Regions from separate parts of the Nonomuraea purpurea genome, predicted to be linked through region 2. Evidence: riboswitches for the same ligand, from Rfam matches in the RefSeq annotation. Region 2 holds a riboswitch; the other holds the start of a gene.
What was found. Region 2 has a riboswitch for glycine ahead of gcvP (aminomethyl-transferring glycine dehydrogenase). Riboswitches for the same ligand answer to the same signal wherever they lie in the genome.

Region 1: it holds a riboswitch for glycine, as region 2 does, so the genes downstream of both, gcvT (glycine cleavage system aminomethyltransferase GcvT) here and gcvP (aminomethyl-transferring glycine dehydrogenase) in region 2, are expected to answer to the same signal.

The regions. Positions count from the first base shown of each region.
Region 1 covers NZ_JBHSBI010000045.1:18,786-28,956, reverse strand. Annotated here, with positions in the region: gene ACFOY2_RS50275 (hypothetical protein) at 68-544, shown strand; tRNA gene ACFOY2_RS50270 (tRNA-Leu) at 551-623, opposite strand; gene bcp (thioredoxin-dependent thiol peroxidase) at 776-1,249, opposite strand; gene ACFOY2_RS50260 (DUF3618 domain-containing protein) at 1,399-1,728, shown strand; gene ACFOY2_RS50255 (amino acid deaminase/aldolase) at 1,779-2,972, opposite strand; gene ACFOY2_RS50250 (DUF6286 domain-containing protein) at 3,110-3,709, shown strand; gene ACFOY2_RS50245 (hypothetical protein) at 3,709-4,203, shown strand; gene ACFOY2_RS50240 (hypothetical protein) at 4,241-4,390, opposite strand; gene ACFOY2_RS50235 (L-serine ammonia-lyase) at 4,443-5,819, opposite strand; gene gcvH (glycine cleavage system protein GcvH) at 5,976-6,365, opposite strand; gene gcvT (glycine cleavage system aminomethyltransferase GcvT) at 6,362-7,447, opposite strand; glycine riboswitch at 7,481-7,580, opposite strand; glycine riboswitch at 7,602-7,699, opposite strand; gene ACFOY2_RS50220 (hypothetical protein) at 7,793-8,617, shown strand; partial or broken gene ACFOY2_RS50215 (winged helix-turn-helix transcriptional regulator) at 8,650-8,829, opposite strand; gene ACFOY2_RS50210 (DUF4287 domain-containing protein) at 8,828-9,115, shown strand; gene ACFOY2_RS50205 (gamma-glutamyl-gamma-aminobutyrate hydrolase family protein) at 9,168-9,860, opposite strand; gene ACFOY2_RS50200 (3-oxoacyl-ACP reductase) at 9,874-10,171, opposite strand, start outside.
Region 2 covers NZ_JBHSBI010000003.1:240,082-250,252, reverse strand. Annotated here, with positions in the region: gene ACFOY2_RS07640 (GNAT family N-acetyltransferase) at 1-465, shown strand, start outside; gene ACFOY2_RS07635 (CDP-alcohol phosphatidyltransferase family protein) at 761-1,342, shown strand; gene ACFOY2_RS07630 (sugar phosphate nucleotidyltransferase) at 1,347-3,851, shown strand; gene ACFOY2_RS07625 (FHA domain-containing protein) at 4,116-4,628, shown strand; gene ftsR (transcriptional regulator FtsR) at 4,696-5,349, shown strand; gene ACFOY2_RS07615 (bifunctional nuclease family protein) at 5,480-5,950, shown strand; gene ACFOY2_RS07610 (MerR family transcriptional regulator) at 6,098-6,718, shown strand; glycine riboswitch at 6,835-6,934, shown strand; glycine riboswitch at 6,935-7,047, shown strand; gene gcvP (aminomethyl-transferring glycine dehydrogenase) at 7,103-9,928, shown strand; gene ACFOY2_RS07600 (tetratricopeptide repeat protein) at 10,024-10,171, shown strand, end outside.

The DNA.
Region 1 (10,171 bases), on a different contig from region 2:
TCTTACGGCGCAGGGAGCATCCTTGTCATTGGGAGCGCCCCTTGGGGGCGAGTAAAGGGAGATCGTGATGGCGGATCATGATCGCGACGTTGGGTCGCGCGGTGAAGAGGAAGCACCGCGCGACCCGGCCTCGGACGAGCCGACGGCCCGGCACCACGCCTCCGGCGAAGAGCGGCTGAGGTACGGCCAGGCCGCCTCAGAAGGGCCGCGTTACCCCACGGCGACCACGCCGGCCCCCGCCTGGGACCCGCCAGGACGGCAGGACTCCTTCAGAGGCTTCTTCCGGCAGCGGCCGGCCCAGATCATCGGCGCGGGGCTGCTCGGCCTCGTCGTCGGCGCGCTGCTGGGCGGCACGGCCGTGGCGGTGGCCGGCGAACTCGGCCACCGGAACGAGATGCGCGCAATACCCTGGGAGCACCCGCGCTGGACCGAGCGTGGTTTCCCGTCGCAGTGCTACCCCGTGGACGAGGGCGTGCGCTGCGAGATGGGATCGGACGAGGCCGTGCCGACGCTCGAGATGCCGCCGCCGACGCGGACGGGTTGAACTCTGTAGGGCCGGTGGGATTCGAACCCACACTAACAGCCACCTAAAGACTGCGCCTCTGCCATTGGGCTACGACCCCATGCGGGCACAGGAAGCTCGGATGCCGTCGACTTTGGAGCGAGAGCGGCCTTCCCTGCCACGTCCAGCCAATCTTACAACCTGCCGGACACGGATGAGGGCCCCCGCACGGGGCCTGGTGCGGGCCCATTCACCGGGCCCACGCGGGGGTGGTCAGGCCAGGCCGAGCTTCTTCTTGAGCGAGGCCACGTGGCCGGTGGCCCGCACGTTGTAAAGCGACTGCTCGATCTTGCCGTCGGCGTCGATGACGAACGTCGAGCGGATCACGCCCACGATCTCCTTGCCGTAGGACTTCTTGGGGCCGTAGGCGCCGTAGGCCTTGTGCACGCCCAGCTCGGGGTCGGACAGCAGCGGGAAGGTCAGGGCGTCGTGCTCGACGAACGTGGCCAGCTTCGCCGGCTTGTCCTTCGACACGCCGAGGACGACGAATCCCTCGGCGGTGAGCTGGTCCAGGCTGTCGCGGAAGTCGCAGGCCTGCTTGGTGCAGCCGGGAGTCATCGCGGCAGGGTAGAAATAGAGGATCACCCGCTTGCCGCGGTAGCTCTCGAGCGAGACGGTGCTGCCGTCGGCGGTGGGTAGCGTGAACTCGGGCGCGGCGTCGCCGGGCGCGAGCTTGGTTTCGGTCATTGGGCCCTCCTGAGTTCTCGCCGTCTACTGGGCCAACCTATCGGCCGCGCCGCCGTCCCGTACGGCGGGCCGACCTGACAGACTGATCACGACCACAACGGACGGAGCCCCGCACATGCGCGGCCACGCGTACGGTCGAGAGGAGAGCCATGGCTGACACCGATCCCGACGAGCTGGAACGGCGGATCGCGCGCACGCGCACGGAGTTGGCGCAGACGGTCGACGCCATCGCCGACCGCGTGAGCCCCAAGCGGGTCGCCGAGCGCACGGTGGCCGACGTCAAGAGCAGGGCAGGCCACCTCGTGGCGTCCGTGGGTGACGCGCTGGGGGTGACGCCGCGGCCTGTCGAGTACGCCGCCGACGCCGACCAGGTGTGGGAGGAGGAGCGGCCCAACCTGGCGCCGGTGCTGATCGGCGTCGGGGCCGTGCTGGTGGTGGGGGCGGCCATCGCGCTCTGGCGCCGCCGCCGCAGGCGCTGATCGGCAGGGAGAACACGCGCCTTCGGTGAAAGGCAGGCCCTATCAGCCCGTCAGAGGAATGTCCGTCCTTCACCCCGGTACGTCGGGACCGACTCCACCAGTGTGTCGCCGTCCACGAGGTGGAGGGCGTCGAAGCGTTCGCACAACTCGCCCGCCTTGGCGTGCCTGAACCACACCCGGTCCCCGATCCGCAGATCCTGGGCCGCCTGACCGAGCAGCGGGGTCTGCACCTCGCCCGCGCCCTCGTCGGGCGAGTACCGCAGGCCGGGGGGTAGGTACGGCTGCGGCAGGCGGCTCGGCTCCGGCGCGCCCGAGGCCAGGTAGCCGCCGCCGAGCACCGTCACCGTGCCCTGGGCCGGGCGGCGCACCACCGGCAGGGCGAAGAGCGCGGCCGGATGGCCGGACAAGCGGCGGTAGAAGTCGAACAGCCGGGGATGGAACAGCCCCGACCCGGCCGCCACCTCCGTGATCGCCTTCTCCCTGACCGTGGTCTCGATGGAGCCGGTGCCGCCGCCGTTGACGAACTCCAGGTCGGCGAGGTGGCGGACGGCGTTGACGATGCGTCCGCGCCTGACGAGGAGGTCCCTGGCCGAGCGGGCCTGCATGAGCCGGATGGCGCGGGTGTAGACGGCGTTCCCGGGCGGCGCGTCCCCGAGTCCGGCGATCTGGGCCTCGTACGCCATTAGCCCGGCCAGGCGGAAGCCGGGGCGCTTGGCGATGGCGGCGGCCAGGTCGGCGGCGGCGTCGGGCCCACGGATGGGGGAGCGGAGCGCCCCCGCCCGAAATTTCCCGCCGAAGGCGACATATCCCGCGTCGATGTCGATACATAACCGGATTTCGGCGCGTGGGCGTACTCCGGCCACGGCCGCGTCCACAAACTCCAGGTGGGCCGCGGAATCGATGGTCACGGTGATACGGTCGGCCGCCCGCGTGTCCCCGGCCAGCTCGGCGAGTGCCCGGCGGTCGGCCGTGGGGTAGGCCACGAGCAGGTCCGTGAAGCCGTGCGCGGCCAGCCACAGGGCCTCGGGCAGGGTGAAGGCCATGACGCCGTGGAAGCCGTCCATGGCCAGGACGCGTTCGAGGATCGCACGGCTGCGTACCGACTTGCTGGCCACCCTGATCGGCTTGCCCGCCGCGCGTCGTACGAGGTCGGCGGCGTTGGCCCGCATGGCCGCCACATCGAGGACGGCGAACGGCGCTTCAAGGGCCGCTGTCGCGCGATCGTAGCGCTGGCGGTCGTCCATACGGGCAGCGTAACGGCATATCGGGCAAATGAATATGAGCGCCTTTCATATTTATTTCGGCTGTCGTAATGTTCGGGCAAATAGGCGGCGAGGGCGCGGTTCAGGCACCACGCGCTCCATGTACCTCTGTCGTTGTGATGACCACGCTTCAGCAGATCCTGCCCGGCGCCGCCGTCACCACGCAGCACACCGGGCTGCGCAGGGCGAACAGAGTGCTCAGACCCGCGCGCACCCTCCCGGGCGCCCTCGTGTCGTTCACGCTGGCCGTGGGGCTCGGGGCAACGGCGGCGGAGGTGGTGTCGGCCCTGCTCGGCGCGCCGCTCGGCTGGGTCCCTGTCAACGAACTGGTCGAACTGGCGGGCAAGAACACCTGGAGGCAGACGCCCACCCTGGCCCTGGCACTGGTGGGCGCGGGCACGCTGATGTTGCTGCTGGGCGCGCTGCCCGGCCGTTCCACGACCGTGCCGGTGGAGACGTCCGACCCGCTGATCGTCATCGGCATCACCCGCTCGGGCCTGCGCCGCACCCTGCGCGCGGCCGCCCAGCAGGTCGCCGGGGTCGACAAGGCCCGGGTACGGCTGCGCCGGCGCACCATCGAGGTCACCGTCATGACCAGCGCGGAAAGCTCCGGCTCGATGCTCAGGCAGGTCGGCACCGCCGTAGGAGACCGCCTGGCCGGCGTGGGCACGCTCGGCACCGGCGAGGTCGTGGTCCGGCTGCGCAGAAGGGGGCTGTGATGAGGCAGTACACCGGCAACCGCGTCGGGCTGGCCGTCGTGGGCGGCACGCTCGCGTCCCTGGGAACCTACGCCTGGCTACGCGGCCACGACCGCTTCTTCGACCTGCCCCCCAACGCCAGGGTCCTGCCCGCGCAGACGACCCGCTCCCTGTCCGAGGAGCCGTGGCCGCTGTGGGGCCTGGCCCTGGGCCTGCTGCTCCTGTCGCTGGTGTCGCTGCGCTGGCTGCTGCTCTGCCTCGGCTGGGGCCGCCGCGGCGCCCACAACGGCACGGGCACCGCCATGCTCTTCGTCGGGCTCAAGGGCGTGGACGGGCTGAGCAGAACAGGCGTACGAGTGGGCGAGGACGCCCTGCGCATCACCCTGACCTGCCCTTCGGCAGCGGACGTGGGCGCCGTGGTGAACAAGCTCGACCAGGACATCGTCGGCCGGATCCGCCGCGAGATCCGCGACGACGAGGCGGGCGCCGTCGTCCGCCTCCACGTCCGCCGCTGACCTTCGGCGACCGCACGCCCCGTCGGCCCCTGGTCGTTTACCGAGCGGCCTCTTCATCCAGCAGTTCGTGCCGCTCATAACGCCCTTCGATCGCCTCTCGATAGGACTCGATCAAGCGGCGTGCGTTGGCCGGAGAACGAAGCAGGTAGTCCGTCTCCTGGAGAGCCTCGCCGACGGTGGTGGACACTGATCTCCCTCCTTCGATTGGCACAACTCTACGGTGCCACCCAAAGGGTTGGTCAGCACTCGATTACGTTGACGGCCAGGCCGCCCCGTGAGGTTTCCTTGTACTTGTCCAGCATGTCTCTGCCGGTGTCCCGCATCGTCTTGATGGCCTTGTCCAGGGCCACGTAGTGACGGCCGTCGCCGCGCAGGGCGATTCTGGCGGCGGTGATCGCCTTGTTGGAGGCGACGGCGTTGCGTTCGATGCACGGGATCTGGACGAGACCGCCGATCGGGTCGCAGGTCAGGCCCAGGTTATGCTCGATGCCGATCTCGGCCGCGTTCTCGACCTGCTCCGGCGTGCCCCCGAGGACCTCCGTGAGGGCCGCGGAGGCCATCGAGCAGGCCGAGCCGACCTCGCCCTGGCAGCCGACCTCGGCACCGGAGATGGAGGCGTTCTCCTTGAACAGGACGCCGATCGCGCCGGCCGTGAGGAGGAAGCGGACCACGCCCTCGTCGTCCGCACGGGGGACGAAGCGGGTGTAGTAGGTCAGGACGGCCGGGATGATGCCGGCGGCGCCGTTGGTCGGGGCGGTGACGATGCGGCCCCCGGCCGCGTTCTCCTCGTTGACCGCCAGCGCGAACAGCGCCACCCAGTCCATGACCTGCAGCGGATCCTTCTCGGCCGACTCCGCCTGCAGGCGGCGGTGGAGCTGGTTGGCGCGGCGCTTGACCTTGAGGCCGCCGGGCAGGACGCCCTCCTTGGAGATGCCGCGGTGCACGCACTCCGACATGACCCGCCACAGGCGCAGCAGGCCCGAGCGGATCTCGGCCTCGGTGCGGCCGAAGGCCTTCTCGTTCTCCAGCATGAGCGCCGAGATGGACAAACCCGTGTTCGAGCAGTGCTTCAGCAGCTCCTCGCCCGTGGTGAACGGGTAGGGGAGCACGGTGTCGTCCGGCTTGATGCGGTCGGCGCCGGTGGCCTTCTCGTCCACGACGAAACCGCCGCCGACCGAGAAGTACACCTTCTCCCTGAGCTTCTCGCCCGACGGGGAGAACGCGGTGAAGCGCATGCCGTTCGGGTGCTCGGGGAGGGAGATCTTGCGTTCGAAGACGAGGTCCTCGCCGGTGACGAACGGGATCTCGTGGGTTCCGTAGAGCTTGACCGTGCCCGAGGCGCGCATCTCGGCCAGGCGGTCTTCGACGGAGTCGACGTCGACCAGCTCCGGCTTCTCGCCCGACAGGCCGAGCAGGACGGCCTTGTCGCTGCCGTGGCCCTTGCCGGTCAGGCCGAGTGAGCCGTACAGGATGGCCTCGACGCGCGCGACCTGCCCGAGCAGGCCGTCGTCGTGCAGCCCGCGGGCGAACTTGTGCGCGGCCGCCATCGGGCCTCCCGTGTGGGAGCTCGACGGGCCGATGCCGATCTTGAACAGGTCGAAGACGCTGATCGCCATTGATGTGCGCCTTTCAGGAGAAGGAGGCGGGGCCCAGACCCAGAAGGCTGAGCCCCGGCCGGTCTCGAATTCGCCGGAGTTCCGGCTGTGTCCAATCCGCCGGAGTTCCGGTCCAATGAAATCCGCCGGAACCCTGGTCCAGTCCCGGCGGGGGTGTCAGGATTCGCCGGAGGTCAGGGCCGCGTACTCCTCGGCGGACAGCAGGTCATCCGCGTCGCTCTCCACGCGCACCCGGAACATCCAGCCCTCCCCGTACGGGTCGCTGTTGACCAGGCTCGGGTCGTCCACGACGGACTGGTTCACCTCGACGACCTCGCCGCCGACAGGTGTGTAGATCTCGTTCACGGACTTGGTCGACTCCACCTCTCCGATGGAGTCGCCTCCCTCGACGCTCGCTCCGACCTCGGGGAGCTGCACGAAGACGACGTCACCAAGGGCTTCGGCGGCGAAGGCCGTGATGCCGACGGTCACGGTGATGCCGTCGTCGAGCCCGGCCACCCACTCGTGCTCCTTGGTGTAGCTCAGGTCGTCAGGGATGTTGCTCACTTGTTCCTCCTGTAAAAGGGCAGCTCGACCAGGTCCATAGGTTCATGCCTGCCCCTGATGTCCACAGCCAGGCCTGTTTCGGCTCCGGTGTCCACGTAGGCCATCGCGATGGGTTTGCCCAGGGTCTGGGAGGGGGCACCGCTGGTGACCTCGCCGACGACGGCGCCGTCCTTGGTGACCGGGTAACCGTGGCGCGGCACCCGGCGGCCCCGGGCGACCAGCCCGACGAGGCGGCGTCGCGGCGCGTCGTCCTTGACCGCCTCGAGTGCCGACCTGCCGACGAAGTCGCCCGGCTTGTCGAATTTCACCACTCTGCCCAGTCCCGCGTCGAATGGGGTCAGCTCCGCGCTGAGCTCGTTGCCGTACAGCGGCATGCCGGCCTCCAGCCTGAGCGTGTCGCGGGCGGACAGGCCCGCGGGCTTGAGCCCGTACGGCTCCCCGGCCGCCGTGAGCGCGTGCCAGAGCGGCGCGGCGTCGTCGTTCGCCACGAACAGCTCGAACCCGTCCTCGCCGGTGTAGCCGGTGCGGGCGATGAGCGCCCGCCGCCCGTCCACGATCCCCGGCAGGCCCGCGTAGTACTTGAGCCCGGCCAGGTCGGCGTCGGTGAGCGAGGAGAGGATCTCCTGGGAGTGAGGTCCCTGGACGGCGATCAGCGCGTACTGATCTGATCGATCCTCAACCACCACGTCGAACGACTTAGCGCGATTTTTCAGCTCACCGCCGACTTTTTCGTAGTTCGATGCGTTTGCCACGACCATGAACTCGTCGTCCCCGAGCCGGTACACGATGAGGTCGTCGAGCACTCCGCCGCGCTCATCGACGATCATGGTGTACCTGGCCCGGCCGGGCACCAGCGCCGACAGGTGTCCGACCAGGGCGTAGTCGAGGGCCTGGCCCGCCTGCGGCCCGGTCAGGAAGATCTCGCCCATGTGCGAGAGGTCGAACAGCCCGGCCGCCTCGCGGACGGCCCTGTGCTCCGCGGACTCGCTGCCGTACCGGAGCGGCATGAGCCACCCCGCGAAGTCGGTCAGTGTGGCGCCGAGGCTCTCATGAACGTCTCGTAGCGGTGTCGGTCGGGACATTTGCGCACCTCAAGGCAGGATCGGATGCCAGCATCCTCCCCCTCTGTCATGGATGCCTGAGAGCTTCGCCCGAGTTTTACCGGACTTTCACCTTCGGCGAGGCCCCGCAGGCCTGCTTTCCAGAGGTCACCTCCCGGCAAGCCATCACTTGCCGGGCAGCCGCGCGGTCCTTTGCCTTGAGAGGTTCGCGGGGAGGGCTTGCTCCTTCAGGGGCCCTGACCGGCTGTCAGGGCACTCTCCCGCACGGTTTCGCCGGTGATGTCCGTCAGCCTAGTGCCGTCATGGGGTTGTTGTCGCGTTCTGGCGACCCGTGAACCGCTTTGGCGGCGCTCACGTTGAAAGGGCATGATCCCCCGTACGGCGGCTTTCTGCGCGATCGCCGCCCTCTCCCTGGTGTCCTGCGGCACCGCTCCGCAGACCGCCGCCGCACAGCGTTACGAGACCAGTCTCACGGTGCTCGAAGGCGGCGGGCACGGACCCCAGCTCTGCGCGGTGGTCGCGACTTCGCTCCCGCCTCAGTGCGAGGGCCCCGACGTGGTCGGCTGGGATTGGACCAAGGTGAAGCACGAGTGGCGCGGCGGCGTGAAATGGGGCGAGTACCGGGTCGTGGGCACCTGGGACGGCGCCCGGCTGACGCTCACCGAGCCGCCCGGCCCACCCGGGAAGCCGCCCGCCGCTCGGGAGGTGGACTTCACCAGCCCGTGCCCGGAGCCGCAAGGCGGCTGGCGGGCCGTCGATCCGGCCAGAGCGACGGAGAAGACGCTGGGCAAGGCAATGGAGCGGGCCATGACGGCGGCTGAGTTCGCGGGCGGCTGGATCGACAATTTCGGCCCGGAGCCCGACCCGTCCAAGAACATGGACGCGCGGCAGTACGTGCTCAATCTGAAGTTCACCGGCGACCTGTCGGGCAGGGAGGCGTGGATCCGCGAGGTGTGGGGCGGCGCGCTCTGCCTGAGCGGCGCCCAGCGCAGCGAGGCCGCTCTCAACGCCATCCAGCGGCAGGTCGAGAGCGAGGTGGGCGACGGGCTGATCTCGGCGTCGTCCAGCGTGACCCGCAACGTGCTCGAGGTGTCGGTATGGCTGGCCACTGACGAGTTGCGCCGCGCCGTCGACGCCAAGCACGGGGCGGGCGTCGTGGTGTTCGACAGCGTGCTCCGGCCAGTGAGGTGAGCCGGCGGGTCCGCGCGCCCCAGCGCCGGTTCGAGGTCGCGTCCGTAATCGGTGAGCTCGTAGACGACTACGCGCGCGGGATGGGGCAGCGCGCGACGAGTGGCCAGTCCTGCCTCTTCGAGCTGTTTGAGGCGAGCTGAGAGGTGACAAAGCACGCTTGCAAAGGGCAAACTTGCTGCTCGCGGGGTCCCCCGCGGAATGGAGAAACGCATGTCGTTCCAGGCATACCTCGACAACATCGAGGACAAGACCGGGCTGACACCGCGTGAGTTCATCGCCAAGGCGAAGGAGCGCGGCTTCGATGACCCGTCCGTGAAGGCCGGAGCGATCATCGACTGGCTGAAGCAGGACTACGACCTCGGACGTGGACACGCGATGGCGTTGGTGCACGTGATCAAGAAGGGGCCGAAGATCGACGCCAAACACGTCGGCAGCTCGGGTTCCCATCGCGACGAGTCAGACACGCTGTGGCTGGACGGCAAGAGCAACCGGCCCTGATGAACTGACCGGCTACCCGAGGCCCCGCGCACGTTGGCCTGAGTTCGGCGGGTCAGCAGGCCGCCACGAGGGCCTCGAAGAGGGCGCAGTCGTCGGCCGCCTCCGGGTGCCACTGCACGGCCATGACGAAGGGTTTGGCGTTCAGTTCGACGGCCTCGATCGTGCCGTCGTCGGCGGTGGCGGTGACCGTGAGCCCCGGCGCGAGCCGGTCCACGGCCTGGTGGTGGTAGTGGGGGACCTGCCGGGGGCTCTCGCCCAGCGCCTTGGCCAGGTGGGTGCCCGCGACCGGTGAGATCGGCAGGTGACCGAAGCGGCCGGGCTCGGGAGCGTGCCGCGTGTGGCCGACCACGTCCGGCAGATGCTGGTGGAGGCTCCCGCCGAGTGCCACGTTGAGCACCTGGAGGCCGCGGCAGACGCCCAGGTAGGGCAGCCCGGCGTCGAGGGCGGCGCTGATCAGGCCGAACTCCGCGTCGTCGCGGAACGTCCTGACGTAGCCGGTGTGCTCGTGCGGCCGCGCGCCGTACCGCGCCGGGTCGATGTCGCCGCCGCCGGCCAGGATGAGCCCGTCCAACCTGCCCACGACCTGCGCGGGCTCGCCGGCCGGCGGAAGCAGCACGGGCTGCCCGCCGGCGCGGACGACCTGATCCACGTACATCTGCGGCAGAAGCGCGACCGTCAGATCGCGCCACACCGTGAACGCGGCAGGCTCGACGTAGGTGGTGATGCCGATGATGGGACGTCGCACGTTCGAGACCCCGCTACAGCGGCGTGACGTAGGCGCCGGAGATGCCGCCGTCCACCAGGAACTCGCTGCCCGTGATGAACGAGGCGTCGTCGCTGGCCAGGAACGCCACCGCCGCCGCGATCTCCGACGCCTCCGCGAAGCGGCCCACCGGGATGTGCACCAGCCGCCGCTGCGCCCGCTCCGGGTCCTTGGCGAACAACTCCTGCAGCAGCGGCGTGTTCACCGGCCCCGGGCACAGGGCGTTGACCCGGATGCCCTCCCTGGCGAACTGCACGCCCAACTCTCGCGACATCGCCAGCACCCCGCCCTTG
Region 2 (10,171 bases):
TCGCCTTCGTCTCCACCTTCCGCTTCGTCTCTGCCTTCGTCTCCACCTTCTCGGGCTGAGCGGTTGGAGCTTGCGGAATTGTTGCCCGTGTTACGGCGCGACTGGCGGCACACGCTGCCGGAGGCGTCTGACGAGGTCGTCGACGGCCTGGCCCGGCGCGTCGAGGCCCGCCTCCTCGGGGCCGACACGGTGAGCTTCCACGGAGTCCGCGCCCCGGACGGCCAGATCGCCGCCAGGGCCGACCTGTACGCGCACGGAGGCGTGGCCCAGATCGAGGGCGTCTTCACCGCTGCCGCCTACCGAGGCCAAGGGCACGCCCGGACGCTCATGACCGCCCTGCTCGCCGAGGTGGCCGGGGCCGAGCTGGTCTTCCTGGTGGCCGACGCCGACGACTGGCCCAAAGACTTCTACGGCCGCCTCGGCTTCCACCTCCTCGGCCGCACCCACTCCTTCCTCCGCACCTGATCCCTCAGCCCCATCCACCACTCTCGGGCCGGTGCACTGTCCTCGATCCGCACGCCGGCCCACCACGTCTCTCATGGCCTTGCGCCGCGCCGGACCGGCTGGGCCCGGCCCGCGCTGCCTGCCGAGCCCGGCCCTCGTGTCTGGCCCTCATGTCCGGCCCGTCAGGTGCCGGGTGCGATGGTCGGGGTTTGGCGAAGGGGCGGGGGAGTTCGGTGGTGTCGGGTTTTTGTGGTGTGGGGCGGGCAGGTGACCGGGGGTCGCTGCGTTGCAGGCCCCACGCAGTAGGGTCTGCTGCGTGAGCGAAACTTCCGCCGAGGACCGGATCTGGACGGTTCCCAACCTGCTGAGCTTCCTGCGCCTCCTGGGCGTCCCCGTGTTCCTCTGGCTGGTTCTCGGGCCCAAGGCGGACGGCTGGGCCATCGGCGTTCTGGCGGTGGCGGGTTTCACGGACTGGCTCGACGGGAAGATCGCTCGCGCTTTCAACCAGACGAGCAAGCTGGGCCGGGTCATCGACCCCGCCGCGGACAAGCTGTACGTCTTCGCCACCATTTTCGCGCTGCTGCTACGCGACGTGATCCCGTGGTGGCTGGTCGTGGTGATTCTCGGGAGAGAACTCTTCGTCGCGAGTTTTTTTCCTGTACTTCGCAAACACGGCTACAGGGCACTTCAAGTGCATTATCTGGGCAAGGCTGCCATGTTCAACCTCATGTACGCCTTCCCTCTCCTCTTCCTTGCCTCCCACTCTGGGTGGTATGCCGATATAGCCCGAATTGTCGGGTGGGCATTCGCGCTCTGGGGAACGGGCCTGTACTGGTGGGCGGGGGTGCTGTATGCGGTACAGGTGCGCCAACTCGTAACCTCGGCCAAAAAGGAGTGATCGGGTGAAGGCGGTCGTCATGGCGGGCGGGGAGGGCACTCGGCTACGACCGATGACCGCCAACCAGCCCAAACCCCTGCTCCCCGTGGTCAATCGCCCGATCATGGAGCATGTGCTGCGCCTGCTCAAACGGCACGGCATCACCGAGACGGTGGTGACGCTGCAGTTCCTGGCGGCGCTCGTGCGCAACTACTTCGGCGACGGCGAGGAGTTGGGCATGAACCTCTACTACGCCACGGAGGACGTCCCGCTCGGCACCGCCGGCAGCGTCAAGAACGCCGCCGACCGCCTCCGCGACGATCGATTTCTGGTCATCTCCGGCGATGCCCTGACCGATATCGATTTAACGGACATGATCCGGTTCCATCGCGAAAATGGGGCACTTGTCACCATTGGCCTCAAACGTGTCCCGAATCCGCTCGAGTTCGGGATCATCATCGTCGACGAACAGGGCCGCGTTCAGCGCTTCCTGGAGAAACCCACCTGGGGCCAGGTCTTCTCCGACACCGTCAACACCGGCATCTACGTCATGGAGCCCGAGGTCCTCGACGCCGTGGCCGCCGGTGAGCCCGTCGACTGGTCATCCGACGTCTTCCCCGCCCTGCTCAACAGCGGCGCCCCCATCTACGGCTACGTCGCCGACGGCTACTGGGAGGACGTCGGCACCCACGGCAGCTACCTCAAGGCCCAGGCCGACGCCCTGTCGGGCAAGGTCGCCCTGGACATCGGCGGCTTCGAGCTCTCGCCCGGCGTCTGGGTCGCGGGATCCGCCTCCGTCGACCCCGACGCCGTGCTCAAGGGCCCGCTGCTCATCGGCGACTACGCCAAGGTCGAGGCGGGAGCGGAGCTGCGCGAGTTCACCGTGCTGGGCAACAACGCCGTCGTGCGCGAGGGCGCCTTCCTGCACCGCGCCGTCGTCCACGACAACGTCTACCTCGGCCCCGGCGCCCACCTGAGGGGCTGCGTCATCGGCAAGAGCACCGATGTGATGGCCGGCGCCCGCATCGAGGAGGACGCCGTCATCGGCGACGAATGCGTCATCGAGTCCGAGGCGTACGTCTCCAGCGACGTCAAGGTCTACCCGTTCAAGACCATCGAGGCCGGCGCGGTCGTCAACACCAGCGTCATCTGGGAGTCGCGCGGCCAGCGCAACCTGTTCGGCCCCAGAGGCGTCAGCGGCCTGGTCAACGTCGAGATCACCGCCGAGTTGTGCGTCCGACTGGCCAGCGCCTACGCCACCACCTTGAAGAAGGGCGAGTACGTCATCACCTCCCGCGACTGCTCCCTGGCCGCCAGGTCGCTCAAGCGGGCCGTCATCGGCGCGCTCACCGCCGGCGCGATCAACGTCCTGGACCTGAAGGCCGCCCCGCTGCCCGTCACCCGCTTCCACACCGCCCGCGAGCAGGCCGCGGGCGGCATCGTGCTGCGCACCACGCCGGGCGACCCGCAGAGCGTCGACATCGTCATCATGGACGACCGGGGCGCCGACCTGCCCCCGGCCGCCCAGCGCAAGCTGGAGCGGGTCTTCTCCCGCCAGGAGTTCCGCCGGGCCTTTCCCGGCGAGATCGCCGAGCTGAACTACCCGGCCAGGGCTGTGGAGGACTACACCCACGAGCTGCTGCGCCACGTGGACGTGGACGACGTCAGGGACATGAAGGTCGTCGTGGACTGCGCGGGCGGCACCTCCTCGCTGGTGCTGCCCAGCCTGCTCGGCCGCGTCGGCGTCGAGGTGCTCACCGTCAACGCCCGCCTCGACGACGTCTCGCCCACCGAGACGCTGGCCGAGCGCCGCCGCGACCTGCAGCGCCTGTCGGAGCTGGTCAGCTCCGCGCGGGCGGCCTTCGGGGTCAGGTTCGACCCGCTCGGCGAGCGCATCGCCCTGGTGGACGAGAAGGGCCAGCTCATCGACGACGAACGCGCCCTGCTCGTCGTGCTCGACCTGGTCGCCGCCGAGCGCAGGGGCGGCCAGGTGGCGCTGCCGGTCACCACCACCCGGGTCGCCGAGCAGGTCTGCCGTTTCCACGGCGTCCAGGTGCAGTGGACCTCGACCGCCCTCGACGCCCTGACCTCGGCGGCCGCGGGGCCAGATATGATCTTCGCGGCGGACGGGCGCGGCGGGTTCGTCGTGCCGGAGTTCAGCCCGGCGATCGACGGGCTGGCGGCGTTCATGCGCATGCTCGGCCTGGTCGCCCGCACCCGCCTGTCGCTCAGCCAGATCGACGCCAGGATCCCCGAGGTGAAGATGCTCAAGCGCACGGTGCCCACGCCGTGGGCGGCCAAGGGCGCCGTCATGCGCTCGGTCATCGAGGCGGCCGAGGCCGAGCCCGGCGGTCGCCGCATCGACACCACCGACGGCGTGCGCGTGGCGCACGACGACGGGCGCTGGGTGCTGGTCCTGCCCGCCGCCGCCGAGCCCGTCACGAATCTGTGGGCGGAGGCGGGAGACATGGACAGAGCCCAGGCGTTACTGGAACGCTGGGCCCGTATCGTGGAGCAGGCGGCCACGTGACCACACGGAGTGAGGAGAAAGGGGTTTGCCGATGATGTGCGCGGTCAGCGCCGCAAGATCGTAATGTAGAAACGCGCGGCGGCATGGACCCCGGGGCGGAAGCGACGGTAACTTTGTCTGCGTCCGAACCAAAGTGCAGCGCCCCGCCTTGACCTTTGCCGCTGATCAGCGTAAGTTGCGGCATTCGCAAACTTGAAAAAGCGAAGCGAGGCGCGCCCCAGAGCACCGTCGCCGCGTCTTCGCGGTAGGAGGCCGAGCCGATCGATGCCGAGCGTCTACTGCACGCAGTGCGGGCACGCCAACCCCGAGGATGCCCGTTTCTGTTCCCGCTGTGGGTCACCGTTGACCAGACCCGAGGTCGCCGGGGACACCACCTCGACCATCTCCATAGCGGGAATCGAGGCGTATGAGGCTGAGGCAGGCGACACGCTCCTGGCCGAACGGGCGCTGGTCGAGCAGTTGCCGCCGGGCACGGCGTTGCTGACCGTGACCAGGGGCCCCAACCAGGGCAGCCGTTTCCGGCTCGACAAGGAGCTCACCACCACCGGGCGCCATCCCGAGAGCGACATCTTCCTCGACGACATCACGGTCTCCCGCCGCCACGTCGAGTTCTACCGCCTGCGCGGCGGCCAGTTCTCCGTGCGTGACGTGGGCAGCCTCAACGGCACCTACGTCAACAGGGAGCGCATCGAAGAGGTTCCCCTGCACTCCGGCGACGAGGTGCAGATCGGCAAGTTCCGCCTGGTCTTCCTGATGCGAGCCCACTCCGGCGTATGAGCGAGCGGAGCGGGCGAGGCGTCGGCACGGCCACGTGCGCGTTCATGCGGTTGACGAAGGAGGCCGCATGAACTCTCAGGCGGCACGCTCGCACATGAGCATCGGGGAGGTGCTCGCCCTGCTGCAGGGCGAGTTCCCCGATGTGACGATCTCCAAGATCCGCTTCTTGGAGGGGGAGGGGCTGATCGAGCCCGAGCGCAGCCCCTCCGGCTACCGCAAGTTCACCCACCTGCACGTGGAGCAGCTGCGCTTCATCCTCACCGAGCAGCGCGACCACTACCTGCCGCTGCGGGTGATCAAGGACAAGATGGCCGAGAGCTTCGGCCGTCCCCGTCCGGTGCAGGACAAGCAGGAGATCAAGCTCAGCCGCGCCGAGCTGATCGAGGCCGCGGAGATCGACGAGGAGACCCTCGACGAGCTCGAGGACTACGGGCTGCTGGCCGCGGTGGCCAGGCGCTACGACGAGGAGGCGCTCAAGGTGGCGCGCACCGTGGGGGCCCTGGCCCGCTTCGGCCTGCGCGCCAGGCATCTGCGGGCGGTCAAGGCCGCCGCCGAGCGCGAGTGCGGCCTGGTGGAGCAGAGCGTGGCCCCCATACTGAAGCGTCGCGCCCCCGGAGCCATCGGGGAGGCCGACGAGGCCGCCAGGGAGCTTTCCACGCTCCTGCTCGACCTGCACGCATCCCTTGTGCGCACGGGGGTCCGTTCGGTCCTGGGGCGTTGAGAGCGTACCGACCTGGGAGCCGAGGGCACATTCCAGGCCCGGCTGGTGTTACGTTGAATTGCAGAAGCAGACAGCAGAAGCGACGAGCCAATAGCTGTACCGGGTCACCGGTCAGAATACGGAGCAGCCCGTGTTGCAGATGGAGGTCGTGGGCGTTCGAGTAGAAATGCCCACAAATCAGCCGATCGTCTTGCTCAAGGAGGCACACGGGGAGCGGTTCCTTCCTATATGGATTGGCATGACGGAAGCGACGGCCATCGCCCTGGCCCAGGCGGAGGAGCCGCCGCCGCGGCCGCTCACCCACGACCTCTTCCGAGACGTGCTGAGCGCCCTGGGCGTCGGCCTGCGGGCGGTCAACATCGTCGCCCTGCGCGACGGCATCTTCTTCGCAGACCTGGTGTTCTCCAACGGCGTGGAGGTGAGCGCGCGCCCGTCGGACTCGATCGCGCTCGCCCTGCGCACCGGAGCGCGCATCTTCGCCAGCGAGGAGGTCGTCCAGGAGGCCGGCGTGGTCATCCCCGACGACCAAGAGGACGAGGTGGAGAAGTTCAGGGAGTTCCTTGACACGATCACTCCCGAAGACTTCGGCAGGGCGGGGTAGGTATTTCAGTGCATTTACGCTTCACGACGCGCCGAGCCGGATCGTTGACTGAGCATGGTCACGGTCCTACGGTGCAAGTGAAACTCGTGGCCGCCCTTTACGAACCCCCAGATCAGGCCACGGGATGAGAGAAAGCCGGAGGTCCGCGTGGCGGTCAGCAGCGGCGAGGGAAAGACGGCCGGCCAGGAAGATCCGGTGCGGCGCGAGAGCGCACGGCAGCGTGCCGGGGAGCAGGGTCTGCTCTTCGACGAGCAGCCGGCGGCGTTGCCGGACGACATCGGATACCGTGGGCCGACGGCCTGCGCGGCCGCCGGCATCACCTACAGGCAGCTCGACTACTGGGCGCGCACAGCCCTGGTGGAGCCCACGATAAGAGCCGCGCACGGCTCGGGCTCCCAGCGGCTCTACAGCTTCCGCGACATCCTGGTACTCAAGGTCGTCAAGCGGCTCCTCGACACCGGGGTGTCGTTGCAGCAGATCCGTACGGCCGTGCAGCATCTGCGTGACCGCGGGGTCGCCGACCTCGCCCAGATCACGCTGATGAGCGACGGCGTCAGCGTCTACGAGTGCACCTCGGCCGACGAGGTGATCGACCTGCTCCAGGGCGGCCAGGGCGTGTTCGGCATCGCGCTGGGCCGGGTCTGGCGGGAGGTCGAGGGCTCCCTCGCGGAGCTGCCGGGGGAACGCGCGGCGGTCGAGGACACCGTCCCGGCCGATCACCCCGCTGACGAGCTGGCCCAGCGCCGCCGGGCGCGGCGCATAGGGTAGCTTCCCCGCCCTTCACGGTGGATCGCACCGCGCGGGCCACCGTGAGTGCGGATTCCGCAACCTCCCGTGGACCAATGGACGGGACGTACCGTAGTAATCTGGGACAGCAAGGCTGACGACCCCGTGCGGGAGAGTCCCCAAGGCCCTCGGGCCCTGGGGCGCCGAAGGAGCAACCCTCCCCGGAATCTCTCAGGCACCCAGTACCGCTCGGGCGAGGCGACTCTGGAAAGCAGGCGCGCCCGCCAGGCGTGCCTCACCGACGGTGCAAGCCCCTTCCCGGGGTGAAGCTCTCAGGTCGCGGCGGTGTCCGCGCTGACAGAGGGGGAGATCCGGCACTCGCCCGCGCCCTGGCGCCGGTCTCCAAAGCCTCGGGAGGCAGTCTCCATGATCGATCCGTTCGCTCCGCCGTTCTCCGCACGGCACATCGGCCCGTCGGAGTCCGAGCAGCAGCGCATGCTCGAGGCCGTCGGCTTCGAGTCGGTCGCCGATCTGGTGGCCGTGGCCGTTCCCGAGGCCATCAGGGCCAAGGACCGGCTCAAACTGCCCGCCGCGATCGGCGAGACCGAGACCATCGCCGAGCTGCGCGCCATCGCCGGGCGCAACCGGGTGCTCACCTCCATGATCGGGCTCGGCTACCACGACACCGTCACACCCGCGGTCATCCGCCGCAGCCTGCTGGAGAACCCGGGCTGGTACACCGCCTACACCCCGTACCAGCCGGAGATCTCGCAGGGCCGCCTGGAGGCGCTGCTGAACTTCCAGACGGTCGTCTCCGACCTGACCGGGCTGCCCGTCGCCGGCGCGTCCCTGCTCGACGAGGGCACCGCCGCCGCCGAGGCGATGACGCTGGCCCGGCGCGCGGGCAAGTCCAAGAGCGACGTCTTCGTGGTGGACGCCGACGCGCTCCCGCAGACCAAGGCCGTGCTGGCCACCAGGGCCGAGCCGCTCGGCATCACGCTCGTCGAGCACGACCTCGACGGCGCCCTGCCCGAGTGCTTCGGCGTGCTCGTCCAGTACCCCGGCGCCTCCGGGCGGCTGCGCGACTTCCGCGCCGTGGCCGCCGCCGCGCACGAGGCGGGCGCGCTCGTCGTGGCCGCCGCCGACCTGCTGGCCCTGACGCTCGTGGCCGCCCCCGGCGAGCTCGGCGCAGACATCGCGATCGGGTCCTCCCAGCGCTTCGGCGTGCCGTTCGGCTTCGGCGGGCCGCACGCCGCCTACATGTCCGTACGCGAGGGCCTGCAGCGCCAGCTCCCCGGCCGCCTGGTGGGCGTGTCGGTGGACGCCGACGGCGACCCCGCCTACCGCCTGGCCCTGCAGACCCGCGAGCAGCACATCCGCCGCGAGAAGGCCACCAGCAACATCTGCACCGCGCAGGTCCTGCTGGCCGTCATCGCGAGCATGTACGCCGTCTACCACGGCCCCGAGGGCCTGCGCGGCATCGCCGCCCGGGTCCACCGCCACGCCGTGGCCCTGGCCGCAGGGCTGCGCGAGGCGGGCCTGGAGGTCGTGCACGCGGAGTTCTTCGACACCGTCCTGGTCCGCGTGCCCGGCAGGGCCGCCGCCGTGCTGGCCGCCGCCGCCGAGCGGGGCGTCAACCTCTGGCAGGTCGACGACGACCACGTCTCGATCTCCTGCGATGAGAAGACCGGTGCCGCCGAGGTCGCCAAGGTGTGGGCGGCCTTCGGCCTCGACCGCTCCGAGGTGGACCTCGACGCCGACGCGCTGCCGGCCGCCCTGGCGCGCGAGAGCGACTACCTGACCCACCCGGTCTTCCACAGCCACCGCTCCGAGACCGCGATGCTGCGCTACCTGCGCAGACTGCAGGACAAGGACATCGCCCTCGACCGCTCCATGATCCCGCTCGGCTCCTGCACGATGAAGCTGAACGCGACCACGGAGATGGAGCCGATCACCTGGCCCGAGTTCGCCGCGATCCACCCCTACGCGCCCGCCGACCAGGCCGAGGGCTACCTGGAGCTGATCGGCACGCTGGAGGGCTGGCTGGCCGAGGTGACCGGCTACGACGCCGTCTCCGTCCAGCCGAACGCCGGCTCGCAGGGCGAGTTCGCCGGGCTGCTGGCCATCCGCGCCTACCACCAGGCGCGCGGCGACGACGGACGCGAGGTGTGCCTCATCCCGTCCTCGGCCCACGGCACCAACGCCGCCAGCGCCGTCATGGCCGGCATGCGCGTCGTGGTCGTGGCCTGCGACGCCGAAGGCAACGTCGACCTGGCCGATCTCGACGCCAAGATCGACAAGCACCGCGACCGGCTGGCCGCGATCATGGTGACGTACCCGTCCACGCACGGCGTGTACGAGGAGACGATCACCGAGGTGTGCGCCAAGGTGCACGAGGCCGGCGGCCAGGTGTACGTCGACGGGGCCAACCTCAACGCCCTGGTCGGGCTGGCCAAGCCGGGCGAGTTCGGGGCCGATGTGTCCCACCTCAACCTGCACAAGACCTTCTGCATCCCGCACGGCGGCGGCGGCCCCGGCGTCGGCCCGGTGGCGGTGCGCGGCCACCTGGCGCCCTACCTGCCGGGCCACGCGCTGCACGACGGCACGCCGGTGGGAGCCGTCTCGGCGGCCCCGTACGGCTCGGCCGGGATCCTGCCGATCTCGTGGGCCTACATCAGGATGATGGGCTCCGAGGGGCTGACGGCCGCCACCGAGCAGGCCATCCTGTCGGCCAACTACCTGGCCAAGCGGCTGGCCCCGCACTTCCCCGTCCTGTACACCGGGCGCGGCGGGCTGGTGGCCCACGAGTGCATCGTGGACCTGCGCCAGATCACCAAGGAGACCGGCGTCACCGTGGACGACGTGGCCAAGCGGCTCATCGACTACGGCTTCCACGCGCCCACGATGTCGTTCCCCGTGGCAGGGACGCTCATGATCGAGCCGACCGAGAGCGAGGACCTCGGCGAGCTGGACCGGTTCGTCGACGCCATGATCGCCATCAGGGGCGAGATCGCCAAGGTGGCCTCCGGCGCCTACGACCGCACCGACAACCCGCTGCGCAACGCGCCGCACACGGCCGAGTCGGTCAGCGCCGACGAGTGGAGCCACCCCTACACCCGCACCGAGGCCGCCTACCCGCTGCCGTCGCTGCGCGAGGGCAAGTACTGGGTGCCGGTGCGGCGCATCGACCAGGCATACGGCGACCGCAACCTGGTCTGCTCGTGCCCCCCGCTGGAGGCCTACGAGGACTGATCCACGCCCGGTCCAGTCCTTCGGCGTCAAGTGAGCAGACATGATCGCCCGAAGTCGTTAGGCTTCGGTGCGACCACCGCCCCAAGGAGCTCCCCTTGACGTCCTCAGAGCTGGAGACCCCGCCTCTCGACACCGCCCGCCGCCTCGCCGAACACGGCGATCTCGACGGCGCCGCCGCCATCCTCACCGAGCTCGCCAACGACCCCGACGACCCCGACCGGGCCCAGGCCGCCGTGGGGCTGG